Regions from separate parts of the Psychrobacter alimentarius genome, predicted to be linked through region 1. Evidence: riboswitches for the same ligand, from Rfam matches in the RefSeq annotation. Region 1 holds a riboswitch; the other holds the start of a gene.
What was found. Region 1 has a riboswitch for thiamine pyrophosphate ahead of thiC (phosphomethylpyrimidine synthase ThiC). Riboswitches for the same ligand answer to the same signal wherever they lie in the genome.
Positions count from the first base shown of each region.

Region 2: it holds a riboswitch for thiamine pyrophosphate, as region 1 does, so the genes downstream of both, A3K91_RS11930 (ABC transporter substrate-binding protein) here and thiC (phosphomethylpyrimidine synthase ThiC) in region 1, are expected to answer to the same signal.

Region 1 covers NZ_CP014945.1:116,951-133,842, reverse strand. The annotation lists gene A3K91_RS00565 (histidine kinase) at 1-407, opposite strand, end outside; gene argH (argininosuccinate lyase) at 647-2,020, shown strand; gene A3K91_RS00555 (oxidative damage protection protein) at 2,351-2,641, shown strand; gene phoU (phosphate signaling complex protein PhoU) at 2,765-3,556, opposite strand; gene pstB (phosphate ABC transporter ATP-binding protein PstB) at 3,664-4,599, opposite strand; gene pstA (phosphate ABC transporter permease PstA) at 4,684-5,589, opposite strand; gene pstC (phosphate ABC transporter permease subunit PstC) at 5,660-6,613, opposite strand; gene pstS (phosphate ABC transporter substrate-binding protein PstS) at 6,831-8,009, opposite strand; TPP riboswitch at 8,264-8,408, shown strand; gene thiC (phosphomethylpyrimidine synthase ThiC) at 8,644-10,791, shown strand; gene A3K91_RS00520 (autotransporter domain-containing protein) at 11,003-14,656, shown strand; gene A3K91_RS00515 (fructose bisphosphate aldolase) at 14,752-15,642, opposite strand; gene A3K91_RS00510 (DMT family transporter) at 15,803-16,651, opposite strand.
Region 2 covers NZ_CP014945.1:2,876,458-2,893,349, reverse strand. The annotation lists gene A3K91_RS11960 (bile acid:sodium symporter family protein) at 1-44, shown strand, start outside; gene A3K91_RS11955 (formate/nitrite transporter family protein) at 199-1,284, opposite strand; gene A3K91_RS11950 (valine--tRNA ligase) at 1,577-4,546, shown strand; gene A3K91_RS11945 (Na+/H+ antiporter NhaC family protein) at 4,705-6,168, shown strand; gene A3K91_RS11940 (AAA family ATPase) at 6,468-8,423, shown strand; gene A3K91_RS11935 (VWA domain-containing protein) at 8,552-9,856, shown strand; gene A3K91_RS11930 (ABC transporter substrate-binding protein) at 9,948-10,844, opposite strand; TPP riboswitch at 10,963-11,079, opposite strand; gene A3K91_RS11925 (hypothetical protein) at 11,288-12,127, opposite strand; gene A3K91_RS11920 (YbaN family protein) at 12,535-12,957, shown strand; gene A3K91_RS11915 (cold-shock protein) at 13,202-13,411, shown strand; gene A3K91_RS11910 (YeiH family protein) at 13,712-14,815, opposite strand; gene A3K91_RS11905 (LysR substrate-binding domain-containing protein) at 15,072-16,028, shown strand; gene A3K91_RS11900 (universal stress protein) at 16,090-16,551, opposite strand; gene A3K91_RS11895 (universal stress protein) at 16,689-16,892, opposite strand, start outside.

The sequences.
Region 1 (16,892 bases):
AGCGCATTAAGCTCACGATGAATACGCAAAAAATAGAGTAAAAACACTAAGGTAAAGCCGCCTGTGAACAACGTATCAAACAGCACACTGAAGACAAACGCTTGTAAATCGTATTCTTCCCAGCCCATATTTACCATAACCAGCATCACCAAAGTCATGGATATGACAGAAGCCAGCATCATTAGTAAGACGACACGTATAGTCACGCTTGAAATACTGGCGTTTTTAAAAATGGGTCGAAGGTAGTCAACCAGATATAGTGAAGGCATGACGATTAAAACGTTTTGAACAAACCTACAAAAAAATTTGATCAGAAAATCTGACCAAGTGGCTAAGCCATGGCGTTCCATCACGGTCACGAACAATGACCAAAAAAAGATATACAGTAGCCACTGCCAAGGTCTCATGATTTCCATGAGCTTGGGAATAAAAAACTCTAAGCGCTCCGCTAGTAAGGCAACCTCATCCTTTGCTATACTTGAGTTCTTATTCTCTTGACTTGTCCTGTACCGATATGAATGCCAATTCTTCAAACCATAGTAATCCTGAATCAAATGTAAACGTTTCTGCTCCTGATTCTAGCACAGAAGCTTCTATAACCAATACTGCTTCGCAAAGCACCACTGCAGGCAGTCAGGGCCAGCAGATGTGGGGTGGCCGATTTAGTGAAGCAACCGACAGTTTTGTGGCCGCTTTTACCGCCTCTGTTGGTTTTGATCAACGCTTTGCACGTCACGATATCCAAGGCTCAATCGCTCATGCGACCATGCTTAAAGAGTGCGGCATTTTGGCTGCTGAGGAAGTGGCGACCATTATCGAGGGTCTCCAGCAAGTGTTGCGTGAGATTGAAGTGGGTGACTTCAACTGGTCAATCGCGCTCGAAGACGTACACATGAACGTTGAATCGCGCTTAACAGACATTATCGGTTCAGTCGGCAAAAAGCTACACACTGGACGTAGCCGTAACGATCAAGTCGCCACTGATATCCGTCTTTGGTTACGTGAAGAGACAGACAACATCATTGCACTATTGGTACGTCTGCAAAGCGGGCTGCTTGATCTGGCGGAACAACACACCAATACCATCATGCCAGGCTTCACCCATCTACAAACCGCGCAGCCTGTTAGCTTCGGTCATCATGTCATGGCATGGTTTGAGATGCTATATCGCGATACCGAACGCCTCGTCGATGCACGTCGCCGTATCAACCAGATGCCACTTGGCAGCGCTGCCCTTGCTGGTACGACCTTCCCTATCGATCGTACCATTACGGCTGAGTTATTAGGCTTTGAAGGCATTTGCCAAAATTCACTTGATGCCGTCTCAGACCGTGATTTTGCCATTGAATTTACCTCAGCGGCTTCTATTCTCATGATGCATATGTCGCGCATGAGTGAAGAAATCATTCTGTGGATGTCAGCGCAATTTAACTTTGTACAAATACCAGATCGCTTTTGCACTGGCTCCTCTATCATGCCGCAGAAGAAAAACCCGGATGTACCTGAGTTAGTACGTGGTAAAGCCGCGCGTGTGTTTGGTCAACTCATGACCTTACTGAGCCTAATGAAAAGCCAGCCACTTGCTTATAATAAAGACAACCAAGAAGACAAAGAACCTCTTTTTGATTGCGTAGATACGTTAACGGGTTCGCTACTTGCCTTTGCTGATATGCTGCCGAATATCACACCAAATAAGGAAAATATGCGTGCTGCTACTATGAAAGGTTATGCAACTGCAACTGATCTAGCAGATTATCTGGTACGTAATGGTGTGGCGTTCCGTGATGCACACGAAGTGGTTGGTAATGCCGTCGCTTTAGGTATCGCCGAGGGCGTTGATTTGAGCGACTTGTCTTTGGCACAGCTCAAACAGTTCAGCGATGCCATTGGTGATGATGTGTTTGATTACCTAACGTTAGAAGGATCATTGGCAGCTCGTGATCATTTGGGCGGCACCGCGCCTAACCAAGTAAAGCAAGCCGTGGTCAATGGCCGTGCGCGTTTAAAAGCGTTTGCTTAATATGTCAATAGCACAGTCTGCTGTATCTTAATATAAAAAACACCCGTCTCAATAGCGGGTGTTTTTTATTTGTCATACCGCCTGCAAACTATAGTCAATTCATCATAAAAACACTGTGCTGCTAATATTGGAATAAGTTCTCGCAGCCTCTACCTGCGTACGCACGGCAAGTAAGAATTATTCCAAAAGTACGTTGTCATGGATTTATTTATTTTGTTTAAGATTGGCTGTATACACCAGATACCCTTTGCTAAATCTGCCAAGACCGTTATCATAGACCAATGAATTAATCTGATTTGACCACTTACTATAATAAATAAGGAACGCCTTATGACTGAGACATTTAATCCGCAAGCCAATACCGTGTTTTGCCGTAAATATAAGCAAGAATTGCCAAAAATGCCGCATCCGCCTTTCCCTAACAAAAAAGGTCAGGAGCTACAAGAGACGGTATCTGACAAGGCGTGGAAAGAATGGCTTGAGCATCAAACCATGCTGATTAACGAAAATCACTTGAGCATGATGGATCCTGAAGCCAAAAAATTCTTAACAGAACAACGTGATAAGTTTTTAGATAACGAAGACTATGAGCGCGCCCAAGGCTGGACGCCAGAAAGCTAATGGGTACTCGTTGATTACATTTCATAAAAAACGCGCTATACACTCATTGATAGCGCGTTTTTTTATGAGCTAAATATAACGCTGCGAAAAATAATGCTACCAAAAACATTGGCAAGCGAACTTTTATTCCTCGTCACGGTCTGATGTGGCAATATCCGTCAACGACATGGCTGACACAGTGCCTACTTGACGCGCTGCCATTCGATCATTGGCAGCTTGGACGGCTTTTTCGACTTTGGTGTAGTCGGAATGACGCACATCTTGACCGCTGATATAGTTGATGACGAGCTCAGCCACGTTTTGTGCATGATCGCCGATTCGTTCAAGCGCGCGCAAGACCCACATGATATTAATCACTTTTGATACATGACGCGAATCTTCCATGATGTAGGTCATCAAGGCACGAATGGCTGATTGATACTCATCATTGACCACGTCATCATTGCGCATGACTTCAAACGCTTGCTCAGCATTTGACTGACCAAAAGCTTCTAACGCATTGTGCAGCATAAGGCGAACTTGGTTGCTAAGATGCTGAACCTCAGCATAACCATAAGAGGACTTACCTTGTGCGGCGATCTTTTTGGCCATTTGAGCAATCTTGACAGCTTCATCCCCGATGCGCTCTAAATCAACCACCCCTTTACTGATAGACATCACTAAACGTAAGTCACTGGCAGCGGGCTGGCGTTTGGCAACCAATAGCAAAATATGCTCATCCAAATCTACTTCCATACGATTGATGTCGAAATCCATATCAATGACTTCTTGTGCCAGTGTCTCATCTTTATCAATCAGCGCATGGATGGCTTTGGCAACTTGGTTGGCCGCGCTATCACCCATGTATAAAAACAGACGGATGGCTTCATCGAGATCTTGGTCGAAACTTTTTGAGATATGCTTTTCACTTTGCATCAGAAGAATTCCCTAAAATCTATACTTTTAATAGCGAAGGTGCTTTTGAGCCGAACCCATCAGCTCATAAAACATGCCGAACACCCCTGCCTGCTCAAACCTTGTCCTTAACCATAACGACCCGTAATATAGTCTTCCGTCGCTTTTTGATTGGGTTTGGTAAATATCTGATCGGTCTCACCCATCTCAATCATATCGCCCAAATACATATAAACCGTATAGTCCGATACCCGTGCGGCTTGTTGCATGTTATGGGTCACGATAGCAATGGTATAGTCGTTTTTTAAGTCTTCGATCAAATCCTCAATAGCGCCCGTCGAAATAGGATCTAGCGCTGATGTAGGCTCATCAAGTAACAATACTTCAGGTTTGGTGGCGACGCTGCGAGCGATACATAGACGCTGCTGCTGACCACCTGATAATGACAATCCAGATGCCTTTAGCTTGTCTTTTACTTCCGGCCACAATGCCGATTTTCTGAGTGCCCACTCCACACGATTATCCAGCTCCGCTTTGCTCAATTTTTCATACAGGCGCACGCCAAAGGCAACATTGTCATAGATCGACATCGGGAATGGCGTTGGTTTTTGAAACACCATGCCAACTTGAGCGCGCAGCAAGTTCACGTCGATGTCTTTGTCTAAGATGTTTTTGCCATCGAGATTAATATTGCCTTCTGCACGCATCCCTGGGTACAGATCATACATGCGGTTAAAGGTACGTAATAGCGTCGATTTGCCACACCCTGAAGGACCGATAAAGGCCGTCACTTTTTTATCTGGAATGTCGATATTGATATTTTTTAGGGCTTTAAAATCACCATAATAAAAATTTAAGTCACGAATCTGCAGTTTGGCAGGTGGCATATTCTTAGGAATGTCATGAAGCGTTTGCTTGGTCAGACTGGCGATATCTGGTTGCTCTTTTTGTCCGCTAGTAGACTTGGTTCTATTCAACAGGTTGCCGGTTGTCTTAGTGTCTGTTGCCTCATTGAAGCGATCAGCCGTCTTATTTTTGCGAACTTTGCTTATGACGTCATTCATAGTCTTATCCAACCTAGCTCAATTAAAATTCATATAAGTTCAAGTAATGCTTACTATCTATTGTCAGTAAGCTGTGGTCAGGTTTTATTTTACCTGACCTCTAGCGCCGATGAATCTGGCTGTCACGTTCAATACCAAGACCGAGGCGGTGATGAGAAGTGCCGCCGCCCATGCCAACGTATGCCAGTTTTCGTAAGGACTCATCGCAAACTGATAAATGGTGTTGGGTAAGTTAGCCAGTGGTTGGCTCATATCGGTACTGAAATATTGATTGTTCAGCGCAGTAAATAGCAAAGGAGCCGTTTCACCTGTAATTCTCGCAAAAGCTAGTAACACACCTGTAGTGAGACCCGCTTTGGCGGCTTTGATGGTTACTTGCGTCACCATTTTCCACTTGGGTGTTCCAAGTGCATAAGCGGCTTCACGAATGCTATTGGGCACCAAGTTGAGCATGTTTTCGGTGGTACGTACAACCACCGGAATGACAATCAGCGCCAATGCCAACGCACCTGCCCAACCAGAGAAATTTTGACCTTTTACCATCAGTGCATAAATAAACAGACCAATCACAATAGAGGGCGCCGACAATAAGATATCATTTAAAAAACGTGTCACTTTGCCAAGCATACTCCCTTGAGAGAACTCAGACAAATAAATACCCGTCATCAGCCCAATCGGAGCGCCAATTAACAACCCTGAAAACGCCAACATGACTGAACCAACAATGGCATTGCGTAAACCACCAACACTCATTGGCGGCGGTGTATCGGCGGTAAATACTGGTAGTTGTATAAGACCCTGAAAGCCTTCAATAAAAAGCGTGAACAAAATCCAAAACAGCCAAAACAAACCAAAAACCATCGCCGACATGGCAAAGCCCAAACCAATCTTATTGGCCCAGCGACGCTTGTTATAGAGACTTCGGTTATAACGACCTTCAAAGCCTGTATTCGCTGGTAGGGGCGCATTGATTGTATTGTTAGAAAGCATAAAGTTTGTGTCCCGTTTTTTTGTCAATACCAATAACCATCAAAACTTCTCAAGACAACCAGATATCTATCTACCGATTGCCCGCTTTGCTGTCCATGCGCATCAGCATCAGCTTTGCAAGGGACAAGACGATGAAAGTAATGACAAATAGGATTAAGCCTAAATGGAGTAACGAAGCCAAATGCAGCTCACTCGACGCTTCAGCGAATTCATTGGCCAAGGCAGAAGTGATCGTGACGCCAGAGGTGAATAAGCTTGGGCTGATATTAAAGGCATTACCAATCAAGAAAGTCACCGCCATGGTTTCGCCCAATGCACGGCCTAATCCCAAAATAACACCGCCCACAACGCCCGCTTTGGTATAAGGCAAGATAATCTTAAACATGACTTCCCATGTCGTGGCACCCATGCCATAAGCCGACTCTTTTAATAAGTCTGGTACCACCGAAAAAACATCGCGCATGGTGGCCGCAATAAAAGGAATGATCATGATGGCAAGCACCAAGGACGCGGTAAATAAACCAAGCCCCATTGGCGCACCAGTGAATAGCTTGCCAATGATAGGCAAAGGACCCACATGCTCGATAAACCATGGCTGAATGTGGTCGCCAAAAAATGGTGCAAACACGAATAATCCCCACATACCATAAATGATAGAAGGAATACCGGCTAAAAGCTCAATCGCGATACCCAAAGGCTTTTTTAAGAACTTCGGGCACATCTCAGTCAAAAAGATAGCGATACCAAAGCTGACTGGTACAGCAATCATAATCGCCACAAATGACGTCACCAACGTGCCGTAAATAGGCGCCAATGCACCGTATTCATTGGCAACCGTATCCCAGTTATTGCTGGTATAAAAACCAAGTCCAAACGCTTGAATGCTGGGCCATGCTCCAATAATTAAGGAGACTAAAATACCGCCTAAAGAGAGGAGTACCAGTATGGCAAAAGCCTTGGTTGCATTGACAAACAGCGTATCGTAACGTTTTTGTTTGGCCAATTGGGACCTTAAGTCATTCATAAGTGTCTCAGCGTTGTATAGGATCAAGTCAAAATGTTAGAAAGGTTACGCAGGTTTTATGACAGTAAACTTAAAAAGTAGGATGAACTATCTATAGAGACAACCCACCAGCATCGTCCTTAAATTCACTGTGATAAAACCTCTCAAACCGCTACCGGAGAATAGTGGTTTGAGAGGGCGTTTAGAGATGTATGAAACAGTCTCTAAAGTAGGTCAATTACTGAGCAGGCTTATAAACAGGCTGTCCATCACTACCTTTCACCTCATTCCATTTTTCTTTGAATAATGCGACGGCAGTATCAGAGAAAGGAACGTAATCTAACGCCATGGCATCATCATCGCCTTGGGTATATGCCCAATCAAAGAAGTTCAACACACCAGCCACTTGCTGAGGATTCTCTGGTTGCTTGTGTACCAAGATGAATGTCGCAGCAGCGATTGGCCATGCTTGAGCAGTCTCAGAGTTGGTGATGACTTTATAAAAGCCTTCTTGTTTTGACCAATCGATGTCACCTGCCGCTGCAAAAGTCTCTGCAGAAGGCTGTACAAAGTTACCGGCGGCATTTTTAAGAGCCGTATGTGACATGTTGTTTTGCTTAGCGTAAGCATACTCAACGTAGCCGATAGAGTTTTTCATACGATTAACGTAGCTTGAAACGCCTTCGTTACCTTTACCACCAGCACCTGTCGCAGAGGTTGGCCATTTAACCGTTTTATCAACACCAACGGTATTGTTCCAATCCGGTGACACTTTGGCGAGATAATCTGTGAAGTTAAAAGTCGTACCTGACCCGTCTGAACGGAAAACAGTAGTAATGGCTGCATCAGGTAGGGTCAAATCTGGGTTCATGGCTACAATAGCTGGGTCATTCCATTTACTGATTTTGCCTAGATAAATATCAGCCAATGTCTGACCATCCAATTTTAGCGCGCCTGGCTCAACACCATCGATATTGACAATTGGTACAACGCCGCCAATAACGGTTGGGAACTGGATAAGACCAGATTCTTCAAGCTCTTCAGGCGTCATCGGCGCATCAGAGGCACCAAAATCGACTGTTTTTGACTGAATTTGTTTGATACCACCAGAAGAACCGATTGATTGGTAGTTGACCTGACCACCAGTATCAGCATTGTAGTCAGCAGACCATTTGGCATAGATAGGCTGCGGGAAAGAAGCACCTGCGCCAGTGATGTTCATGGCAATGTTTTCAGCAGACTTGAACCCTGAAGTAGCAGCAGATGCTGTGCTGGTGGTTGCATTGCCAGTTGTTTCAGTCGTTGCGGCAGCGCTACTGCTAGTATCAGCAGCCGGCTCTGTCGTATCGGTCGATTTGTTACACGCCGTAAGTACTAAGGTACAGCTGACGGCCACTGCTAATAACGAATAACGCATGTAAGACTCCTAAAGTTTGACAACGATACAAAAAAACATTGTTTGTGACATGCGAGCTATAGTGACAAGTTTTTATGACAGTTTAATGACAATGACTTTAATCTTTTAGTTTCGCCCATAACAGCGCATTGTTCCCTTCTACCTGCCTTTATAAGCTCAGTACATAAGGCAATCGTTTCTCGAGCCCAAGGTTTTCTCCAAATACCATTAGCCGTTAGAACAGAATTTTGCTAGTATGAAGTTGATTTACAACACTGACAGACTCGGGGTGCGGTGTCATATTGGCCTGTTTTATTAAACTTGCTTTACTAAAACAATTGCCTTTATACATTCGCTGAGAGATCACCCGCCGAACCTGATGCGGTTAGTACCGACGCAGGGAAGTCTTAAGCCTATGTTCTATATGTACAAAGGGCGCGCAGAAATGCCTTTTTATTATTGCCAATGTTTAACAGCGGTTTTTTGCCGATGTATGGTGCTAATAATTTGTGTCCATCAAACTTTTAGTGACTCACTACGTCTCATTTCGGGCGCACGTTTGCTTTTTGATTGTATTTGTTCGTATCACATGGCTTTACCCCGCAGCTACTGGCGGTGTTGATTTTATTCAAAAACCAACACGCTAGGACAGCACATGAAACCTTCAAATATTCAGACAACGACAAACACTCAAAACCCTCAAGTCCATACTCCAAATAGTGACGCGCTTGTTAAGCCGACAACTATAGATGAGACCAGCAGTAAATCCGATAAAAAATCTGAGGCGCTAAAAACCCCTGCTCACCGCACGGCAAGTGATGCGCGTTTTGAAGAAGACGCCCGTGACCTTCATCGCATTCTCCCCGCCTCTCGTAAAGTCTATATCGAAGGCTCGCGTCCTGATATTCAAGTACCGATGCGCGAAATTTCTCTTGATCCAACCCCTATTCAAGGCACGGATGAGGCGAATTGGGAAAAAAACCCACCATTTTATGTCTATGACACCTCCGGCGTTTATACCGACCCCAATGTCGATATTGACCTCACCCGTGGCTTGCCAAAACTGCGCGAACACTGGATTGCAGAGCGCGGCGATACCGAACAGCTCAGCAGTTTATCCAGCTCATACGGACAAGCGCGCGCACGTGATATTAGTACCGCCAACTTAAGATTTGCTCATATTGATAAGCCGCGCCGTGCCAAAACAGGCAACGGCTTGTCAGGCAATGTCACGCAAATGTATTACGCGCGCCGCGGCGTCATCACCCCTGAGATGGAATACATCGCCATTCGCGAAACGCAGAAGCAACATGAGCTGACGGATACACGCCAACATGATGGGGAAAATTTTGGGGCCAATACACCCAAAATCATCACACCTGAATTCGTGCGCAGTGAAGTGGCCGCTGGTCGCGCTATTATCCCAAATAACATCAATCACCCTGAGTCCGAGCCGATGATTATCGGGCGCAATTTTTTGGTAAAAATCAATGCCAATATTGGCAACTCAGCGCTTGGTTCCTCAATCGACGAAGAAGTATCAAAGATGACATGGGCGACGCGTTGGGGCGCAGATACCATCATGGATTTATCAACGGGCAATCATATTCATGAAACGCGCGAATGGCTGATTCGTAACTCGCCTGTACCCATCGGTACGGTACCAATCTATCAAGCGTTAGAGAAAGTCGATGGGGTGGCAGAAGATTTGACGTGGGAGATTTTTCGAGACACCTTGATCGAACAAGCTGAGCAAGGGGTGGATTACTTCACCATTCACGCGGGCGTCCTACTTCGCTACGTTCCACTGACCGCCAAGCGCTTGACGGGTATTGTGTCACGTGGCGGTTCTATCATGGCACAGTGGTGCTTGGCTCATCATAAAGAGAGCTTTTTATACACGCATTTTGAAGACATTTGCGAGATTATGAAACAGTATGATGTGGCGTTTAGTTTGGGCGATGGTTTGCGCCCTGGCTGCTTGCAAGATGCCAACGATGAGGCACAGTTCGGCGAGCTACGTACCCTTGGTGAATTGACCAAAGTCGCATGGAAGCATGACGTACAAGTGATGATCGAAGGGCCTGGGCACGTAGCGATGAACCGTATCAAAGAAAATATGGACTTACAGCTTGAGCTGTGTGCGGACGCGCCTTTTTACACCTTAGGACCTTTGACGACTGATATTGCTCCCGGTTATGATCATATCACCAGCGCGATTGGGGCGGCGATGATTGGCTGGTTTGGCACAGCGATGCTTTGTTATGTCACGCCAAAAGAGCACTTGGGTTTGCCCAATAAAAAGGACGTCAAAGACGGCATCATCACGTATAAGATTGCTGCCCATGCCGCTGACCTTGCCAAAGGCCATCCGGGTGCGCAAGCGCGTGACAACGCCTTGTCAAAAGCCCGCTTCGAGTTCCGCTGGGACGATCAGTTCAACCTCGCACTCGATCCAGATACGGCGCGAGAGTTCCACGATGAAACCTTGCCAAAAGACGCTCATAAATCTGCGCACTTTTGCTCAATGTGTGGACCGAAATTTTGTTCGATGAAAATCACACAAAATGTGCGTGAGTATGCAGCAGGATTGAATACAAAGGCCACTGACAAAAAAGTAGCTAACGAAAAAGTCACGCCGCAATCAGGAGATTTGACCGATGCCGATCATCTGATTAAAGAAGTAGATACGGAACTTGTTGGGCAAGTTGGCGAAGCCAGCGTTGAGGAAGTCCGCCAAGGTATGGCGGAGATGACAGCAAAATACAATAAGGAAGGACGTCAGCTATATAAAGAGGTTTAACAGACGCTAGTATAAAAATATTAAAAAAGCTCGAACCTAGTTGTTAGGTTCGAGCTTTTTTAATGAGTAATGCAATATTTATCTTATATATGGAATCTAACATATAAACATTTGTGTAAAAATAGATAGACAAAACCATTACTTGGAGTAAGATACGGGTAACTTTACAAGCAATTGTTATGTCCTCATCATCTACTAATAAGGTCCATTTATGAATCATGTCTATCGTGTTGTTTTTAATCATTCTCTAGGTGTTTATCAATGCGTGTCTGAACTTGCCAAATCTCGTGGTAAGTCTTCTGGTAAGTCTCAAGTAGCGAGCAAGCTTTTATTAACTCCATTGGCGGTAGCGATGCTTTGCGCTTCTGGCTCAGCACTGGCTGATGTGACTTATGATGATGGCGCAACAACAGCTTTGCCGAGTAGTTTTGCTGTGGATGAAGTCGTAACAGTCAGCAATGGCTCTAAAGTCACTGGTAGTGAGATGGTATTTGGGTTTGCAGACGCCGCTGCTCTAAATATCAATACTGCTGGTAGCGTGGTCTCAAATGATCTCATTAGTCTGGCAGTAAGACCTGATAGCGTTAGTGTCGTTACCATTGACGGCGCTGGTAGCTCACTGAACGCCGAATTCCTTACTATCTCTGAAGAGGGTCAGGCTGAGCTGACCGCACAAAACGGTGCTAATATTACGATAAATGATTTAACCGTTTTGGGATTAGAAGTAGGTAGCGTCGCTAATATGACTTTGACGGATAAAAATACCGTATTCAACGGTAAGTCCATCTTAGTAGGCGATAAGGGCGAAGGTACTCTGACAATAAAAAATGGCGCAGCTGGCAAGTTTCAGTCTGAGGTAGGTGCTGGCATCGCTAGCGACTCTAAAGGTCAGATTACTATCACAGGTGCAGGTTCCAGCTTAAGCACTGATAGAATTATAGTCGGTGATACAGGCGAAGGCACTTTAGTGGTCAACGACTCGGCCAAACTAACAGCCACTAGTGATATTGGTGTTGGTATTGGCGTTGGTAGTAACGGTACTGCTACTGTCGATGGCAGCGGCACTACGGCTACAGCAGCGCGAATTGTTTCTGGCGGTAGAGGGACAGGTTTGTTGATCATCAGTAATGGTGCCAAAGTAACTAGTACAATAGCTGCAGGTACAGGCCTTGTCCGAGACAGTGATGGGACTATCGACGTCAAAGGTACAGACTCTGTATTAATAGCACCAGAGATTACTATCGCTCAAAGCGGTAACGGTACTTTAAAAATTCAAGATGGTGCCAAGGTAACTATAGATAATTCAAGTATCATAGGAGATGAGTTCTCAGGTGAAGGCTTGATTGAAGTAACGGGCAATAACAGTACACTTATTAGCGAAAATATCATCATAGGTAATAATGGTCAAGGCAGTCTTAGCGTCGCTCAAGGTGCCAAAGCGTCGGCTAATGATATTGTGCGTTTAGGTCAAGGTATAGGCAACAACAAAAATCGCGTCAGTATCAGTGATGCGGGCTCTACCATGGATAGTAAAGAACTACAAGTTGGCTTTAATAATAACGGACAGTTAGATATTGCCAAAGGTGGCAAGGTAACTGCTGACTTAACAGTCATTGGCCTACAAGGTATGGGTCGAGGTATTGTCAATATCACTGATGCTGACTCAGCGCTAACTACCGATAACCTTTCAATAGGTGGCAGTGGTAGCGGTACTTTAACTCTTGACAATAATGGTAGAGTGGAAGTTGCTGAATCTACTCATTTAGGTGAAGATATTAGTGCAGCAGGGTCATTGGATATCAGCAGTAATAGTACCTTTGCTACCAAAGATTTAGTAGTCGGTAATAATGGCTCAGCCACTGTCAATCTAAATAGTAAGGGTGTATTGTCAACTGAGTCACTCGTGCGCGCTACTAGTGCCACTTCAAATTCCGTAGTTAATTTTGATGGTGGTACTTTGCGCTTGACAGCCGATCAAGATGCTCTATTTAATGGCTTTGGCGGTTTTGGTGAAAGTAGCATTAACGTCAAAGCAGGCGGTGCTAATATAGACACGCAAGGCTTTAATACGAAGGTAGTTAATAGTGCTGTTATCACTGGTGCAGGTGACTTTGCCAAAGAAGGCACTGGCTTACTAGCTATGGCGACAACTGCCAAACAATGGACAGGCGCTACTAATATCAATCAGGGAACACTACGTCTTGATGGCAACTATACCATGAGAGATGGCGAAATCTTGGGAATTGGATTAAACACGCTTGATGATTACGGTCAGTTGATTGTTCAAGGAAGAGCCAATATCAGTCAAGGTCAGTTAGAAGTCAATGCCTCAGAAGCAGTTGCTAACTTGTCCGGCAATAATGAATGGAAGGATATTGTAAAAGCCACGACTCGCGTAGGTGAGTTTACACAAGTAAGCGATAATAGCCCATTAGTAAACTTCTATGCAGACTATAGTGATCCTAATGCCGTTCATCTAAAAATGGGAGCACCTACTCCACCAGTAGTCACGCCTGAACCGCCAGTAGTCACGCCTGAACCGCCAGTAGTCACGCCTGAGCCGCCAGTAGTCACACCTGAACCACCAGTAGTCACACCTGAACCACCAGTAGTCACACCTGAACCGCCAGTAGTCACACCTGAGCCGCCAGTAGTCACACCTGAACCACCAGTAGTCACACCTGAACCACCAGTAGTCACGCCTGAACCGCCAGTAGTCACACCTGAGCCGCCAGTAGTTACGCCTGAGCCGCCAGTTACTGATACTACCTTTGTAGAGTCAGTCAATACTCAATCACAACGTAATGATGTCGGTATTGCTTACGCGCTAGACCGAGCCATTCAAGATCAAATTGTAAATGGCGATAATGATCTGGCTAAAGCACTTATTAGTTCAACCACCAATTTTAATCAAAATCAGTTGGCAGTCGCTGCCAACCAACTGCAACCATTATTCATGGGTGCAGCCAATCATATCATTACAGATACTAATTATGCGGCAAGTGAGGCTGTTACTGAGCATCGCGCTACTACAACCGAGCGAAATGTTTGGGCGAAACTGATCGGTAATACAGGCAGTCATGACGCCGAAAACGGAGTGACAGGCTATGAAGCAGATAGCTATGGCGCTATTGTTGGTTTAGATACACCAATAAATAGCGACCTTAATTTAGGCTTAGCAGTGTCTTATATTGACACTGATGCCGATACTGATGGTAGCCGTCTGGATCATAAACTGATTGCCAAAAATTGGCAGGTCTTAGGCTACGGTAATTATGGAGCGAGTGATGCCACAGATGTGAATTTCCATATTGGCGCTGGTAGAAGCTCAGTTAAAGGCGAGCGTCATTTGTCCATCCTGACTAATGCTGTTGCTCGTTCTGACTACGATGTCGATACCTTACGAGCGGGATTGGGTGTCGATCATCGCATTGGTAGTGAACAGCGTCATGTAACACCATTTGCAAAAGTAAATTATGCGCAAGCGAAGAGCGATAGCTATCGTGAAACAGGCGCTGGCGTTTATAACTTAAACGTTGATGAAAACAGATATGAGTCCATGCGCTGGACGGCAGGTCTAAAAATGTCACAGTATCTTACGCCGCAGTTTGCTATTACAGGACAGTTAGCAGCCGCTATCGAAAATGGTGATCAGCACTCAGACATCACTGCGAACTTCGTTGGTATGCCAAATGATAGTTTTACAACGATTGGACAAGAAGTTGGACGTGAGATTGGTATCGTAGGTATTGGCATCAGCTACATGCCTACGCTTAAAACCACCTTATCTGCCGGCTATCGCAGTGAGTGGCGCGAGAATTATGATGACCAAGGTGCTAGTATCGCGCTTCAAACCACCTTTTAAAGCTTAATATATTTTTAGCATAAAAAAGCCCGAACCTAATTACTAGGTTCGGGCTTTTTCACAAATTAGCTTGAAGAAATGAGATTACTACTTACCTAAACCTTCGATGCCTCATAAATCTCTTGGATTGAAGTATCAATCGTATTAGCAAAGGCTTCATCGCTTTGCTGTTTGCTCAATCCTTCAGTGAAAGCACGTGAGAAGCTGGCAATCATACCGGGGTTTTGCTTGAGCTTGGCGCACGCCTCGCTACGACTATAACCACCAGATAATGCGACCACTTTGAGTACTTTGGGATGATCAATCAACTCTTGATAAAATCCTGCTTCTTCAGGCAGCGTCAGTTTGAGCATCACTTGATGATCGTCATTCAAACGCTCTAGATTATGCAAAATACTGGTTTTAAGTATCAGCTCACTCTCATGTTTTTTGTCACTGTTGATGTCCACTTCTGGCTCAACAATCGGCATCAAGCCTTTTGAGATAATTTGCTTTGCTACATCGAATTGTTGCTGTACGACCAGCTCGATACCATCAACGCTTGGCTCATAAATAACAGAACGCATTTTGGTGCCAAATACTGGATAATTTTTGGCCTTGTCCAACAATTGGTCTAACTCTGGCATAGGACGCATGACTTGCACCCCATTCATTTGCTCAGCCAAACCTTTATCTACTTTCAGAAATGGGACGATATTTTTGTCTTCCCAAAGATAGTTGGCAGTCGATTTGCCATTGACCTCACGCTCCATCGTATCTTCAAATAAAATCGCACCAAGCACACGCTCATTGTCAAAAGCATCACAGGTTATGATACGCGCGCGCATCTCATGCACCAAATCAAACATCGCTTCGTCACTGTCATAAGCATCGCCATTGACACCATAGTTTTCTAGTGCCTTTGGGGTGCTGCCGCCACTTTGATCGAGTGCTGCAATAAAACCTGAACCGTTTTTGATACGTTGTAATTGTTTTTCGTATTCCATTGAGAGTGCATCCTATTTTTATCTATTGAAGTCAAAGGTCACAAATGATTGGCTTATTATTAGTGCTATAAGCCTCACTATTTTTAGCTAACCTTAGCATAGGACACTCTGCCTGCCTATATACGATACGTTAACGCTTTTATAAAACTGGATTCTGTTTTTAGGCCAAAAACAAAACACCCACACAACAAACCGCAAGCAATAGACCGACGATGTTAACGCGATTAAGCGTTTCATTAAATACACCAACACCGATCAGGGTAGCGACCGCAATGACGCCAACGTTCATACCCGTAAAGACGATACTTGGTGACTCGGACAATACTTGATGGGCGCGAACATAGGCATAAATATTTCCCATGTTAAGCGCTCCTAAGAGTAGCCCCGCTGCAAGCGCTTCCCCTTGCCAGCGTACGCGAGTGAACAGTAGATAAATAAACAATAGCAGTCCTGCCAAACCAAAACTGACAAACAGCGTGAGTGGAAAAGCCGTTCCATGCTTGGCAACTTGCTTGAATAAAATATCGACGATCCCATAGCCGAGCCATACGCCCAACAGCCAGAGTGGCGTATTTTTGGCTACTTTATTGATGCTGCCAGACTGTGGGCGATATACCAAAGCGCCGAGTGCTAAGAACCCCAAGGCCAATCCGAAAACACGTGTACCCGTCAATACTTCACCAAATAATAAAAAAGCGGCCACAATCGGAATGATCAAAGATAAACGCTGCGCGGCATCGGTTGCCACCATGCCGACGGCTTCAATGGCACGTCCAAGTAAGATGAACACAGTCGGCAGTATGATACCAAGTGCAATAATGACGCCCCATGCATTGCCAAGTGTATTGATTGCGCCAAGGTCTGGTTTTAATAAAAACCAAGTCAACAAAAAGGCCACTGGATAACCAGCAACAATGGTTTGACGAATGTCTATCTGTTTTTGCCGTAATATTTTTAGCAACACTGACACAGCGACACTACAGAGTACCGCCATCGTTAAATACATCATTTACTTCTACCTTTTAAAGCCGCCATTTTCGTATGATGACTATTTATATATTGAGTCATTTATATCGTGATTTAGAAATGAGATCGATACATCGACAGCCATATGCTGCTGGTATAAATTTTATGAGCCTAGAATAAAGATTCTCAGGTGTTTTAAACCTATGGAAGGTAACAAAGTATTTCTATTACAGCAATGCATTTATACATGAATTGATGAATGGTAAAGACAGTATAAAGGGTGC
Region 2 (16,892 bases), 570 kb from region 1:
AGTCGGAAGTAAAGAGCGGTATTTTGGCGGCATCTAGAGCTTAGATAGAGGTCATAAAGCAAAGCGCATTACGTTGATGGATGAGGAATCAACTCCCATAAGCAGTTTAAGGTTGTTAAATTGCTTATGGGTAACCAGTGCATTGATTGCTGTGACTCTCATTATGCGCGTTTATCATTCAATATGATTTGCCAAGCACTAAGGCCGACGGATATTTATATGTCGGCTATCATTGGCTCTGTCATCAGCGGTTTGCTCTTTTACTTTTTCGATATCAAACAAGAACGTACGGTTTTTGAGTACCGCGACAAACACCACGCCACCGACCGTATTGCCTACCAATACCACCGCCAAAAATTCCAAATAGCGCCACAAGCTGACCGTATTGCCATATAGTAAAGCAGAGAATACCTCGATATTACCAACGATACTGTGATGCAAACCCAAAAATCCAATACTGCCTGTGATAATAGTGACTAACACAATCCGGCTAAGGGTATCGCGCGCTGAGGTCACAAGCCACGCTGTGACCCCCATCATCCATCCTGCCAAGATGGCGCTGCCAAATATGACCCACCACCTAAATCCCAAAATATGCTCGGCATAAGTATCGATACTACTTGCGCTAAACAGATGCATATTCAAGCCCAAACCAATCATTAAGGCTGCAAACAAACAGCCACCGACCACGTTGCCTGCGATTACAATGCCCCAAAGGCGCAATAGTTTGCTTACAGGTTCAAAACCATTCAATACAGGCAGGCTCAAAAGCGAGGTTTGTTCGGTAAATAACAATGACTGACCAATGACCACAATGATAAAACCAATGGGATAAAGTAGGGAAGCGAGGACGAGCGCATAATGACTTGGCAGCATTTCATTGAGAAGGGCAAAAGCGGATAAAATCATAAAGAAGCTGATGCCAATCTCAAGCCCAGCGGTAAAAGCACTGGTGAATAATGAGCCAAGCGAACGCTCAAAGGTTTTTCGGGCGTCCATGGACTGCTCAACCAAGATACTGGCATGGCTTTTTGCTTGACTGGCGTTGTCGTCATTGGCGACTTTTTTGATGGTTTCTTTGTCCTCCTTGCTGATGTCTTCAGAAAAATCTTCATCTTCTAACTGCTCAGTCGCTTCAAGCTCATCATCCAAAGCAGTATGGTCGCCCTCATCCTCTGGTTCATCTTTTGCCTCGTACGCAGGATGAGTGGCACCATCAATGATAGGCGCACCGTTGACCTTATTGGCATGAGCGTTATTGTTATACTCGGTATCTTGGGACACGGTTGGCTCGCTGTTATCCAGATTGATGTTAATAAAAAGACATGGCTATATTCTATAGCGTTGCTCTACCTTATAGCAGCGTTATATTTTAACGCATGCAATGATTGATTATGGTGAGCGTTCAGTTGATTAAGGTTGTTAATTGTTGAATGCCGCTGTTAAGCTCCGATAAATTGCCTTAGCATCTAACAAAATCTGCCTATCTGCGTTAAAATCACGGTATTCATTATATTATCTATTTTTTACATCCATTGTCTGACCACATCCATTATCAATAAAAGACCTTTTTACTATGAGCAATCCCGATACCGATACCAGTACTAATAGCAACGCGAAAACCAATCTGACCCAATCTATCCAAGCAGCTCTGAATCAACTAGAAAACGCCTACAATCCCAGTGAGGTGGAAGCAGGCATGTATCAAGGTTGGGAAGAAAGCGGTTATTTTAAACCAAGCTTTGATAAAGACGAGTCGTTTTCTATTGCGCTGCCACCACCGAACGTCACCGGCTCATTGCATATGGGTCATGGCTTTAACAATGCAATCATGGATGCGCTGACCCGTTATCATCGCATGGATGGTGATAATACGTTGTGGCAACCAGGTACGGATCATGCTGGTATCGCGACTCAAATGGTTGTTGAGCGTCGTTTGGAGGCGCAAGGTATCAAACGCCGTGATATGACGCGTGAAGACTTCATCGATAAAGTATGGGAATGGAAAGAAGAGTCGGGCGGTAACATCACCAGCCAAATTCGCCGTTTGGGTAGCTCGGTTGACTGGTCGCGTGAGCGTTTTACCATGGATGATGGTCTGTCCAATGCAGTAAAAGAAGTGTTCGTACGCCTGTTTGACGATGGTCTTATTTATCGCGGTAAGCGCCTAGTGAACTGGGACCCTAAGTTCCAAACGGCACTGTCTGATTTAGAAGTAGAAAACCATGATGAAAAAGGCAGCTTGTGGCATTTCCGCTATCATTTCACTGACAAAGACTTGATGACTCAAGATGGTAAAAACTATCTGGTCGTCGCCACCACACGTCCTGAGACTTTGCTTGGTGATACGGCGGTCGCAGTCAATCCGAGCGATGAGCGTTATGCACATTTGGTCGGCAAAACTATTACCTTGCCAATCACGGGTCGTGTCGTGCCTATCGTCGCTGATGATTACGTCGAAAAAGACTTTGGTACGGGCTGTGTCAAAATCACCCCAGCACATGATTTCAACGATTATGAATTGGGTCGTCGTCATAACTTGCCGCTGATTAACATCCTTGATGAGCGCGCCAATATCTTGCGAGCGATGGAAGTCTATCCTGACTTGCAGACACGTGAGCCAGAGCTAGAGACCACGCCGAGCGAGTACGCAGGACTTGAGCGTTTTGCCGCTCGTAAGTTCCTTGTAGAGCAAGCAGGCGAGCAGGGCTGGCTAGAAGAGGTAGAGGACTATGCGCTAAAAGCCCCACGTGCTGAGCGTGGCGGTACGATCGTTGAGCCGTGGTTGACCGATCAGTGGTACGTCGCGGTCAAAGAGCTTGCTAAGCCTGCGATTGATGCAGTAGAAGACGGCAGCATTGAGTTCGTCCCTGCGCAGTACAAAAACATGTATATGGCGTGGATGACCGATCTACAAGACTGGTGCATCAGCCGTCAGCTGTGGTGGGGTCATCGTATCCCCGCATGGTATGACGATGCGACAGGTGAAATCTATGTCGCCCGTGATGAAGCGGAAGTGCGCACTAAATACAACCTAAGCGACGATGTAAAACTGCGTCAAGATGATGACGTACTTGATACGTGGTTCAGCTCAGGTCTATGGACGTTCAGTACGCTTGACTGGGCAGATGTCAACGCCGATCCACGCGTGATGAAAACCTTTCACCCAACCAGCGTGCTCGTGACAGGTTTTGACATTATCTTCTTTTGGGTTGCGCGCATGATCATGATGACCATGCACTTTGTGAAAAACGAAGATGGCACGCCGCAAGTACCGTTCAAGACTGTCTATGTCCATGGTCTGGTGCGTGATGGTAATGGTCAAAAAATGTCAAAATCAAAAGGTAACGTCTTAGATCCGATTGACTTGATCGACGGTATCGAGCTAGAAGCGCTGGTCGAAAAGCGCACCAGCAACATGATGAATCCAAAAGACGCGGCCAAGATTGAGAAGCAAACGCGTAAAGAGTTCCCAGAAGGCATCCCAGCGTATGGTACCGATGCACTGCGCTTTACCTTTACCTCGCTTGCCAGTACCGGTCGCGATATCAACTTTGATCTCAAACGCGTTGAAGGCTATCGCAACTTCTGTAATAAAATCTGGAACGCCAGCCGTTTTGTCCTCATGAACTGTGTGGATGGTGACAGCAATGCCAAGCCTATCGACCAAGCGGCAAACCCTGACGTATGGGAATTACCAGAGAAGTGGATCATGAGTCGTCTGAACTCTAGCATCAAAGACATTCATCAGCATTTCGCTCAGTATCGTCTCGATATGGTCAGCCAAGATATCTATGAGTTCATCTGGAACGAGTACTGTGATTGGTACGTGGAGCTTGCTAAAGCCAGTCTCAATGATGACTCGGTGTCGGATGCGCGCAAAGCGCAAATCCGCTATGTGCTGCTGCATGTGCTAGAGACCGCGCTACGCTTCACGCATCCAATCATGCCGTATCTGACTGAGCAAATCTGGCAAACCATCGCGCCGCTACTCGGTCGTAAAAACACCGACAGCATCGTGATCGCGAGCTATCCACAGACCGATGACAGCCAAATCAGTGAACAAACTGAGGCGGATATGGCGTGGCTACAAGAGCTGATCGCGAGCGTCCGTAATATCCGCGGTGAGATGAAGCTTGGTAATGCCGTACGTCTGCCAGTACTGCTACAAAACGTCTCTAGTGAAGAAGAAGCGCGCCTATCGCGTATCAAAAACCAGTTCAAAGCGCTTGCCAAAGTCGAGAGCCTAGAGATCGTCAAAGAAGGCGATGACGTGCCATTATCGTCATCAAGTATGGTCGGTCAGCTACGTGTGCTCGTGCCGATGAAAGGGCTCATCGATCCAACGGCTGAGCTGGCTCGCTTGGGCAAGTCATATGATAAGTTGAAAGGTCAAGCTGAAGGTATCGCTCGTAAGCTTGGTAATGAAGGCTTTGTGAGTAAAGCGCCAGTCGAAGTCGTCGATGCTGAGAAAGCAAAACTGGCTGAGCTAGAAGGGCAGTTGACTGCAATGACGGCGCAGATGGAGCAGTTGAAAGCGTTGTAAATAAAACGTAAATATCTGTAGTAATAAAAAGCGCTGTCACAATTGTGATGGCGTTTTTTATTGTCTGTATGGCAATATATCTATCGCTCATAACTTCTTAAATTTTTAAGCTCGCTAAATTAAGCCCCTCTATTTGAAATAACATTTTAAGGAATGTCATGTTATCTGCTTATCGTCAGGATACTTTTTTTCTTAACCGCGCATTGCCTGTCCTAATCGGCTTGGCTGCTATCTATGGCGCGTTGTGGCTGTTTGCGATTCCAGTCAATGCTGTGGTGCTGGCTATTACGTTGATGGTGGTGTTTTGTCTGATCAAAATCCCTGTGGCCGTCTCCTTAGTATCGGCGGCTTTGCTTGGCGGTTTGCATGCAAGAATGACAATGCCAGACATCTTACAGGTGTTAAATGATAACTTGCTGAGCGGCGCACAAGTCGGGATGACATACATCATGGTTGGCGCGTTTGCCGTGGCGCTGGCGAGAAGTGGCATCCTGGATTGGGTCGCACAAAAGATGGCGAGTAGTCTTAATCGTGAAGGTGCTCATGTACGACAGCAGGTCAAATGGATGCTGTTTGCCCTATTTATTGTGGCCTCATTGCTCTCACAAAACTTAATACCCGTACACATTGCCTTTATCCCTGTGCTGATACCGCCGCTGCTTGGTCTCATGAACCGCTTACGACTCGATCGCCGTGCCGTTGCTTGTATTCTGGCTTGTGGTATTAGCGCGTCTTATCTGCTGCTGCCGTTTGGGTTTGGCGCAATTTATCTGAATGAAATCTTATTAGAGAATTTTAATAGCGTTGGCGCAGCGTCTGGGTATGCAGCGACTGCCAGCATGGCGCCCAAAGCGATGTTCTTCCCAGTAATGGGGCTACTCGCTGGTATGCTGTTTGCGGTATTCATCACGTATCGTAAACCGCGTGATTATATAAAAGTGACGAAAGCAGAAACAGAAAATACTGATATGATCGCTACTGACGAAAAAATCGAGATTGGTTTACAGCCGCTGCTATTTACAGCGCTGGCAGTGGTCACGGTGTTATTGTTCCAAATTTATTTTGATTCGCTGTTTATTGGCGCGATGATCGGTTTTATGATTCTTGGGTTTTCAGGTATTTATCGCTGGCAAGCGCAAGACGATGTGTTTACGCAAGGCGTGCGCTTAATGGCAGAAATCGCCGTCATCATTACCATTGCATCGAGCTTTGGCGCACTGCTGACCGCCACTGGCGACATCGACCCACTCGTGGCATCAGCGACGCAATTCTTTGGTGACAATAAACTGTTTGGTGCAGCGGTGATGCTGGTCGTTGGCTTGTTTATTACTATTGGGTTTGGCGATTCGTTTGCGTCTGTCCCCATCTTAGCGCCTATTTATATCCCACTTGCGTTTGCGCTTGGGTTCTCTCCACTCGCGGCTCTTGCCATGCTTGGTGCAGCGGCGGCGTTAGGCGATGCGGGTTCGCCAGCGTCTACGATCACGCTTGGCGCTACTGCTGGTCTAAATGCTGATGGACAGCATGACCATATTAAAGACAGTGTGATTCCAACGTTTTTTCACGCCAATATTGGGATGTTGCTGTTTACGTGGGTGGCGGTGGTGTGGTTGTTGGGGTGAGTTTATTAGTTGAGTTAGAAGGGCAGTTGACCGCGATGACGGCGCAGATGGAGCAGTTGAAAGCGTTGTAATTGGCATAGTAATGGTTGTAGTAATAAATAGCGCTGTCACAATTGTGATGGCGTTTTTTATTGTCTACTGGTTAGTTCTCTAGCTAATATTCGGTTTCATCATACAACTGAATATTTGTGTGCTATTATCTAAAAAATTTTGTGATACTATATTTATTTTTGATATCACAGAGGCAAGGTTATTAGAGAGCTGTATTGGTTTTACAAATCTATGTATAAGGACAGTTTATGATTATTGGCATAGTTTTAAGATATTATAAAACTTACCAAGGGAGAAACTATATACCATTAACTGACAGTGATCAGTTCTGCGGTTTGGTAGGTAATAACGGTATTGGTAAAAGCTCTATACTTGAAGCACTCGATGCCTGTTTTAACGATAAGTCCTGGAACTTCAATACAGCAACTAAAAAGAGTGGATTAAACTCGACTAATCCAGAAATCGTACCCATATTCCTTCTAAAGAAAACTGATATACCTGATGAGTATCAGGAAGTAGCTAGGTCGCTTGATAATACTGTCCGTAATATATCAACTGATAATCTAACTTCACAACCTCAAATAGACTTTTATAATCATTTACAATCTATAGTTAAAAATACTAATAATAATTTGAACGACTGTTATTTTCTACCTATCGGACTTGATTACAAAGGTGGCGTAAGTTTAAGTTTCTTCAATAATAGGAAGTTAGTTGAAGATTTCTATAATGAGAAACTTCATAAAGCCGATATTGTGCTTCCTCCTCATATACCATCTAAGAATAAGCTTGATGAAGAGTTAGAAACTTTTATGAAATTATGGAGCTTTATTAAGGATAAGTTTGATTACATTTACATTCCACGTGAAATTGATCCAGAGTCATTTACAAGACTTGAGACGACGGAAGTCCAAGTTTTAATGGGAGAGTCATTAGAAAAGATATTATCTCAAAGAGTTACTAAAAAGCAGATAACAGATATTAATAAAAGCCTAAATGACTTTTTGGATGAGATATCACAAGAGTTAGATGGTTATTCCTATCGAACAATTACTGATAGACAGCAAAACCTAAGAAGATCAGATGTGAATAATTTAATTATTCAAGCATTCTTCAGCATAAGAAAGCTACACAAAGAAAAAGGTGTTAACTGGTTAGATATTAATTCTTTAAGCTCAGGAGAAAAGCAAAAAGCTATAATTAATATAGCCTATAAGCTATTGATAAACCATAGAGCTAGTGGAGATAACTTAATTATAGGTATTGATGAGCCAGAGTCTTCATTACACATATCTGCGTGCTACGATCAGTTTAGTACACTATATGAAATGAGCAGAGAGTGTATGCAGGTGATTTTTTCAACACATTGGTATGGTTTTTTGCCTACAGTCGAAAGTGGTAGTGCAACTTTCATAAATAGAAGTGCGGAGACGCACCAGTTCGATCAAGTTAATTTGGCAAACTATCGAGAACAAGTTAAGCATATTAGCAAAGGTTCTAGAAAAGTTATGCCATTTGATGTAAGACTCAAAAGTTTAAATGACTTTGTGCAGTCAGTAATTTCTAGTACAACATCAGAGGAACCATATAATTGGCTGATATGTGAGGGCAGTTCGGAGAAGATATATTTATCTGAGTATTTTAAAGATTTAGTTGTTAATAATAAGCTACGTATCGTACCAGTGGGTGGTGCAGGTGAGATTAAAAGGCTTTATAAGTATCTATTTGCTTCATATGACGACTTTAAGAGAGAAATGGTAGGAAAAATATATCTATTATCTGATACTGACAGTCAGCTAGTCCAGTACGAAGTTACGAATGAGAGTAATCTCTTATGTAATAGGATAGTTAGCGGGAGTAACTATATCACCGATTTAGTTAATATTAATTCTAGTCATGTTTCGCCATCAACAACTATAGAAGATGTATTAAATGGAAAGGCGTTTGTTGAAACACTAGTAACTTTTAGAGATGATTATCCAGAACATTTAGGATTTTTAGATAGTCATAGTATGGAAGATGTGAAAGAAGTATGTTCACGGTCCGCGTTAGACCTTAAAACTAGCGAGACTGATAAACTACTCAACTTCTTCAAACAAGAAGGAGTGAAGTATGAGTTTTCAAAAAGGTATATAGATATTATAGATGATAGTTATGAAATACCTGATTGGATTACTAAGATCCGTCAGTATTTCGAGTCATGATTGGGATTAATATTTCTAATCATTAATAAAATAAGAAACCACCACTGCAAGTACTATGGCGGTATTTTTATGTCTACAACTACGCTATATTATTATTAAAAGAATAATACTCTAGAGTAAGGAATACTATGAACCATCTCACCGTCGGACAACGCACACCTTTAAACAACCTTGCTATTGACGATACCGCACCCATCACGCTCAAGTTTACGCGCCAAAGTCCGATAGAGATGGACATCAGCTGCTTTGCCTTAGACGCAGCGGGCAAACTGATCAACGATGATTACATGGTGTTTTATAATCAACCAACCTCACCTTGTGGGCAAATCAAGCTCACCCATTACGAGTCGCAGCCAACGGCGAATAAAGGCATTCAAGCCGAGTTTGAAGTTAATTTATCCAAACTGGGTGCGAATATAGACAGCTTGTTTTTTGTATTATCAGCCGATACTCCGCTCAACCAAATTCAATCGCTAGATATTGGTATTTGGCAGCAATCGCAAAAAGCGCAGGCAGAATATCAAGTAGCCGACTTTGCTCAGCAGCAAGCCAGTATGCTGATGCAGATTTATCGTAAGGGCGGTGTTTGGCGCTTAGCGAATGTCGCGCAAGGGTTTAATGGTGGACTTGCTGCAATCGTGCAGCACTTTGGCGGTGATGTAGCGGAAGATCACAGTGATACTGTGCCTGCACAAACCATTGCCCCAGCCAAAATTAATACCTCAAAAGTTCCTTTAGAAAAGGTGATGCTAGAGAAAGCGCCCAAGCTGGTTAACCTTGCCAAAAAAGCCACCATCTCGCTTGAAAAACGCCAGTTGCAGCAATTAACCGCAAAAGTGGCGCTTGTGCTCGATGCCTCAGGTTCAATGAACAGACAATATAAACAAGGTCGTGTACAAGAGGTAGTCAACCGCTTGTTGCCATTGGCTGTCAGCTTTGATGATGATCAAGCGCTAGACTGCTGGGCGTTTGCCCGTGACCCACAATATTTGGGTGAGATTGGGTTGAGCAACTACGAAGGGTTTATTGACAACGCTCATGGTGGCTGGCGTAAATGGGCACTTGGCCCGCGCATCAACAATGAAGCAGAAGTCATGAAAGCCGTGACTGAGTTTTATCAAAAGGACGGCCTAGATGTGCCCGTTTATATTTTATTTATCAGTGATGGCGGGGTGAGTGACAATCGGGGCATCACCAGAGTCATGACGGAAGCGGCAAACCTGCCAATGTTTTGGCAGTTTGTCGGACTGGGTGGTCGCGGTTATGGCATCCTGAAAAAACTAGACGACATGACAGGGCGCGTAATTGATAATTGCGACTTTTTTGAACTCGACGATTTAAATGACATTAGCGAAGAAGCCTTGTATGAAAACATGCTAGAAGAGTTCCCAAGCTGGCTAAAAGAAGCTAAGCAGCTTGGGATCGTGCAGTAATAACCTTGTCATTCTATTAACCATAAAAAACCGCCACAGCAAACACTATGGCGGTTTTTTATGGTTCAAAATATCTTAACTTATAAAATGTCTACAACGCCCACAGCGACTGATACTGCTCATCGGTCAAGGTCACAATATCAATCTCTGCCAGCATCTCGCGAAGTTCTTGCCACTTAGCTGCATCGGGATTGATGGGCGTGATCAATCTGCCCAGCGTATTATCGATAATGGCATCCATCAAGGCATCGGCCTCGGTTTTACTGTAGTCATAATAAATACGGTGAGCAGCATCTGGATCGTTTTTACACAGCTCAGTCATCTGGTTGGTCACTTGGATAAAGGTGTCTATCGCGTCTTTTTTCGCGCTATAAATCTCAGTAGTTGTGAGGATTTCTAACGCTGAAAAGTTAGGATAGGGTGAGAGGTGCTGATCGATAAATGTAAAATCCATACTCTCAGAAGTCGCTTCAACACCTTCAAAGTTATAAAAGCACAACCATGCACCATCAAGGCTTGGGTCTTGTTGTAAATTCTTTATATGATAAAAGTCTTTTTGCACAAAGGTGACATTATCACGGCTGATGCTAAAGCCGTTTTTCTTGGCATAGCGGGCTAATATCTCAAAGCCAATACGATTGGTTTTTTCCTCAGCAGCAGGGGTACAAATGCGAATCGGCTGATTGTTTTTTAGCTTATCCATGCTGGACTGCTGCATCAATATACCGCCATCAGTCTCAAAGAAGCAGCCCAGCGCACGAAGATTAGGCGCGTAATGTTCAAACAGATGGATAGGCTCATTGACGTGCAAATCGATTGTTTGATTCTGCAATTCAGCAAAGCCATCATAATGGTCATTTGGTTCGATAATGTTTATATCAAGCCCTGCTTGCTCGTACGCGCCCGTGGTCACACCAGCGATAAAGGGCAAGTGATCAGGGTTTAAGAACCATTCGAGGGTCAGGGTAAGGGAGGTGGTTGGCTGCATCGTTGTTTCCTTTTTAGGTGGGAAACAATCAGACTGATACTGTTTAGGTAAAACAAGAAAGGTAAAATCTCAAAATCAGATGCATAATCACATAACCGCATCATTTGGAGATTTATTAAAACGTGTCACGCTTGTTTCCTACGTCAGTGCTAACTGCTTCAGGTTCACGGGTCTATCTCAGCGATGACGTCGGCTGTGTTTACAGCGTCAAATCATTGCACCCCGACAAGATGGATTAGTGCTTTATCATCATAGATGACTTAAGAGAGGTAATGCAAGACTTTGAGTAAGTCAGTGAGTTGACAATAAATGATTAAAATAAGAATGCGAGCTAGCATTGATAAAAAATGAGAGCATTGACAGGTTAGCAATAAATAAAAACTGTTCATAGCCAAGACTATGAACGGTTTTTATCTTAAAAAGAGTCAGTCAATTGAAAATAATTATTCAGCATATAAAGGGGTAAGCATACCTTTATAAGCCAACCGCTCGTTTACAGGCATTTTGAACACTTGACCATTAAAAGCAGTCGATTTAGCCCAGTCAACGGTATTGGTCGTCAGATCGACCAAGTAAAGGTGATGAAACTGCCCTTGCTGCGGTGTTGCAAAGCCAGTGCCGCCAGTCGCGACTGCTGTAGTAACACCCATTGCCATAGAGTAGCCAAATGATGGTTTGCTGCCCGTAACCATGGATACGAACACTTTATCGGTGCCTTCGATTTCTTTGAGCGTCTCTAATGTGGTTTTATCCAAACCCAAATTGACGCTATTGCCTTTTGCTTTATCGATTTCTTTTCTTTTATCTTGGGCAAAAGCTTCTAGCAATGTCAGATATTTTTGATTGGTTGCCTGACTGAGGTTGTTCGTAGAGCTCAGTAATGGATAAGCCGTATTGAGTTCGTCTTTTGCATTGGCATTAGCTAATATATCCATCTTTGCTAACGCTTCTTTGGAGAGCGCACCACACACAAACGGTGCTGTAGTGCGAGACACTTTCAAAGATCTTTCACTCAACGCTTCTTCTACAGTTGCCATCATGGCAAGTGAGGTAAGGTTGGATTGTTCATACAAGACATCATTTTTACCCATTTCTACTCTAATTAGACAACCATCGCTGATGACACTAACGGATTGAGACTTTAGATTTTGCTGCGTTTTGTCATATGTTAAGCGTGCTTCTGGACTAGCAGTTGTCGCACAACCACTAAATATAGTGACAGCAGCGATTGCTAAAGGTAGCGTGAGCATTTTGAGGGATGATAGGTTAAACAATGTGGCCATATATGTCCTTGTAACGATACAAAGTAGAAGAAAACGGAGGATAAACAAAAACAGGGAGTAGCAATGAAATGCCAAGATTGACGAATCTAACCTTATACAAAAATAGAAAGTTACCTAATAACACAACCTTTAACATATTAACTATTGACTAGAACAATAGTTCGTTAGAAAGGCGATTATGCACCAGTTTTTATGATTCTTCTACTAAAATTTTACTGAAACTCTCAATATTTTTTTGCCAAATAAAAAATATCCGATTGATAAATAACAAACACAAAAAAGCAAAAATAACCTTGTACCATTTTCAGCGATATTGCATGCTGATTGACCTATATAGGTCGCTTCTTTATTAAAAATTTAAAGCCACTTAATTTCTACTATGTATATTGCCAAATGACACCAATATTATGAGTGCTAACAAAAAAGCTTTTTACTACCGTCCAAAAACCAATCAATCCAAAAGTCCAGCGGTGCGTTGGACATTTGTAATATTGGGCTGGGTATTTTTTGTATTGGGGATTGTTGGTGCGCTATTACCTGTGATGCCGACCGCTCCTTTTATATTGCTGGCAGCAGGCTGCTGGGCGCGTAGCTCTAGGCGCTTTCACTTTTGGCTCATCAATCACAAGTATTTTGGTAAGTTTGTCCGTGATTGGGAAAACAATCATGCCGTACCTTTATATGCCAAATGGCTGGCAACGATCATGATGACCATCTCAACGAGTATGTTGTTTTATCGTCTACCTGCCGATATGCTATGGGTCGCATGGCTGGTAGCCGCCGTTTGTAGTGGAGTAGCAGTCTATTTATTTCGTTTGCCAAACGCTTAAAATTGCTGCAATTAGAGGTAAAAACGGTGATAAATGGGCGTCAGTTACACGAAATATGAGATAAGGCTTGCGATGCAAGAATGTTCCCCTTATAATACGTCCAAGCTTAAGAGCAGTTCTGCACCAAATCATTACCTCGTAGTATTAGTTATAATCCTTCGTTTTAATATTTATCGTTCAGTAGCTATTTGCAAGCGTTATCGGTCACTAGACCATTAATAAATTTAAAAGTAGGATTATCAATATGTCAGATACTCAAAAAGGTACAGTTAAGTGGTTCAACGAAGCTAAAGGCTTTGGTTTTATCGCTCCAGAAACTGGCGCAGACGTTTTTGCTCATTACAGCGAAATCACTGGTTCAGGTTTCAAAACTTTGGCTGAAGGCCAAGAAGTTGAGTTCACTGTAACTCAAGGCCAAAAAGGCCCACAAGCACATAACATCGTTGCTATCTAATTTGTCTTTTATAGACAGGTAGATAAATAGATGTTTAAAAAACGAACCTTTGGGTTCGTTTTTTTTCGTCTGCACTTTAGCGTTAACAGCGCACAGAACCAAAAATGCCTACAACCATAGCGATGGTCGTAGGCATTTTAAATGTTGGATAATGATAAATAGATCAGACGCAGTGATTTAATGTAGTAAGTTCAATATCAAAATGAAACAGCGTGCTGGAATAAATTTTTCGCAGCCTCTGTCTGCGAAGGCACAGTAAGCAAGAAAAATTTATTCCAATTCAGCGTTAATCTATTTTATTTAGAATCGACTATACATTAAGCTGACCGCAACATTGATCAACCCACCACCAATAATGAGCCAAACAAACATAGTCGCACCCAAAATAAGAGGCTTGATGCCAGCTTGCTTGATAGCGCTTAAATGGGTGGTCAGACCAAGGGCAAACATCGCCATCGTGAGCAACACATCATCGAGTATGACCATACTACGCTCAAAACCTGTACTCATTGGCACCCATGTATGTAATAAGACAATGGCGATAAAGATAAACGCAAACCAAGGGACTTGAACTTCTTTTAGGCGTTTTACGATAGAAAGTCGTTCATTACGGTCAGTATCATCGTTCTTACTTTTGGTTAAAGCAAAAGACAAAATAAGCAAGAAAGGCGCTAGCATCATCACCCGTATCATCTTGGTGACGACCGCCGTATCGCCAACCTCAGTACTGATAGCATTACCTGCTACCACCACTTGTGCCACTTCATGAATGGTTGAGCCCGTATAGATCCCGTATTGCTCAGTACTGAGCCAAGGTTGCAGCCAGCCTATGTGATGCAAGAGTGGGTAGAGGAGCATAGCGACCGTACCAAAGACCACGACGGTAGCCACGGCGATAGTGACTTTATGTGCTTCGGCTTTGATGACGGGTTCTGCGGCAATGACTGCTGCTGCGCCGCAAATACTTGCCCCCGAGCCAATCAGTAATGTGGTCTGTCTATCTACCTTTAGCCATCTTGTACCGAGCCAATACGTGAGTAGAAAGGTGGATGTCAATACAAGAGCATCGATCATGATGGCAGGCATACCCACCCCTGAGACTTGCGTCAGAGTCAGCTTAAAACCATAAAACATAATGGCAAGGCGCAGTATCTGACCTTTGGCGAAGGCCACACCCACACTCAAGCGATCAGATACACTAGGGTAAACGGTATTGCCCAATACCATACCAAGCAAAATAGCCAAGGTTAAAGACGACAGTCCAACCACACGTCCTGCTGTCCAAGTATCGAGACTGGTATTGAGCCATAAACAAAACAAACTGCCAACCAATACCACCACCAGTCCTGCCAAATGGCGGTTGGTTGGGCAATAATGGTCAACGGTTTGTGCTAAAGCGTGCATGACTGACTGTCCTATCATCTATAATCAAAATAAGCATAAGCTTATGATTGGTCAGTATAAAACAGGACAATCTATAATAAAAACAGATTAATAAGATAGAAACTATCGGTTTTTTAGGTTAACGTATACAGTCATGGTGTTAATTTTGCTATAGTTGATTCAGCTCAAAAAATGAAATGACTCCATCTGCTTACACGTCTGAAGAATAAATAATGCACCGCTCCTGAGTATCATCCACTAATATAGTATTGAAATAATGAAGAAACCGCTTCAGACATTACCAAAAATCACGCTCAAACAGCTGTCTGTCTTTGTCAGTATTTATCAGACGGGCAGTACCAGCCGTGCTAGTGAGGAGTTACACTTATCACAGTCGGCGGTCAGTAGCGCTCTGAGTGAATTGGAGTCGAGGCTACAAATGCCATTGTTTGAGCGTGTTGGTCGCAGGCTCAATCATCATCCTAATGCCCATCCCATTTATGTACAGGCGCAAGCAATCTTAGGTCAAGCATTGACGCTAGAGCATTATCACAAGCACCAAGCAGGCCAGATTCGTATTGGTACAAGTACCACGATTGGGAATTATGTGTTGCCGTCGCTGCTTGCTACGCTCTATGAGACGCTACCAGATGCCAATGTGGACATGTATATTGCCAATACCCAAGAAGTAGTCAGCGAGATTGAACAGTTAAATATTGATATTGCGCTAGTGGAGGGCGTACCGCGTCCGACAGACATGAAAACCATTGAGCAACGTGCTTGGCGCACGGATACCTTAAAGGTTTTTGCCAAGCGTAATAGTCAATGGTTGATAGAGCTAGCGTCATATAATGATGATAATGGGTGTTATGAGCTGAGTCTGGAGCAATTGGCACAGCTGCCGTTATTGGTACGTGAGGCAGGGTCAGGCACTCGGCAAATTATCGATGAGCAGTTATTGAAGCATTTACCCAATGCTGAGATTGTCATGGCGATTCAACAATCAGAAGCGATCAAGCACATGGTGATGGCAGATATCGGTCTTGGCTGTTTGTCTCAGCATGTGATTGAGAGCGAGCTGGCCTCAGGAAAGTTGGTACAGGTAAAAGTGGCGGGCATTGATTTGTCGCGGACATGGTGGCTGGTCTGGCACAAAGCCCGCCATCAAAGTCCCATTTGGCAGACCTTCATTGATATTTTGACAGAGGCATCAATATCAAAGAAACCGCAATAAAAAACGTCCCATAAGCAAATGTGCTATGGGACGTTTTATAAAATAACCTATCTGATTTACGTTATTCGTTGACTGGTTTGTCCAATCTTACGACCAAGCTATCGCAAGGCACATTTGGCAGGATGTTGTCTGCGGTAGCGCCGCTGAGCCATGCGGCAATGCCATGTCGATTGTGACGACCGATGACCAATAGATCAACTTCATGTTTGTGGCAATAATTGACGATACCTTCACTGTTAGAGATGGCCGTGGTCACCTCAGAATTGACGTCGTGTAGCTCATTGCGATCCAAAAACTGTGCCAGCTTGGCACGCGCTTCTTGGCAACGTTCATCATCAATCTGATCGTATAAGCTTGAGGCTGGCACCAGTTCATAGCCGAAGCCAACCATGGTGTCTTTCACAATATGCAATACCGATAACTTGGCATTAGGACGATTCTCCACGATGCGTTTGGCTTTTTGGGCGACTATATCGGCATCAGAGAGCAAGTCAGTGACCAATAATATATGTTCGTAACTCATGTGCTTCTCCTTGTGACAGATGATTATAACTATAGCACTACGGCAAGGCGCTGTGAAGTAAAGCTTGACTGTCTTTAGTATGTCAAAGCGACAGCATCTATAAATGACAGACTCAATTACATAGTGAGCAGTACCAATTATTTTTCTACAGGCTTATTAAGCTTGACCACTAAGCTATCACAAGGGACATTTGGCAATATACTATCTGCCGTGGCAGTCACTAACCAAGCGGCGATACCATGGCGCTCATGACGTCCAATAATAAGTAAATCAACGTCTTTTTTATGACAGTAATTAACAATACCCTTACTGTTAGAGATGGCAGCGGTTACCTCAGAGTT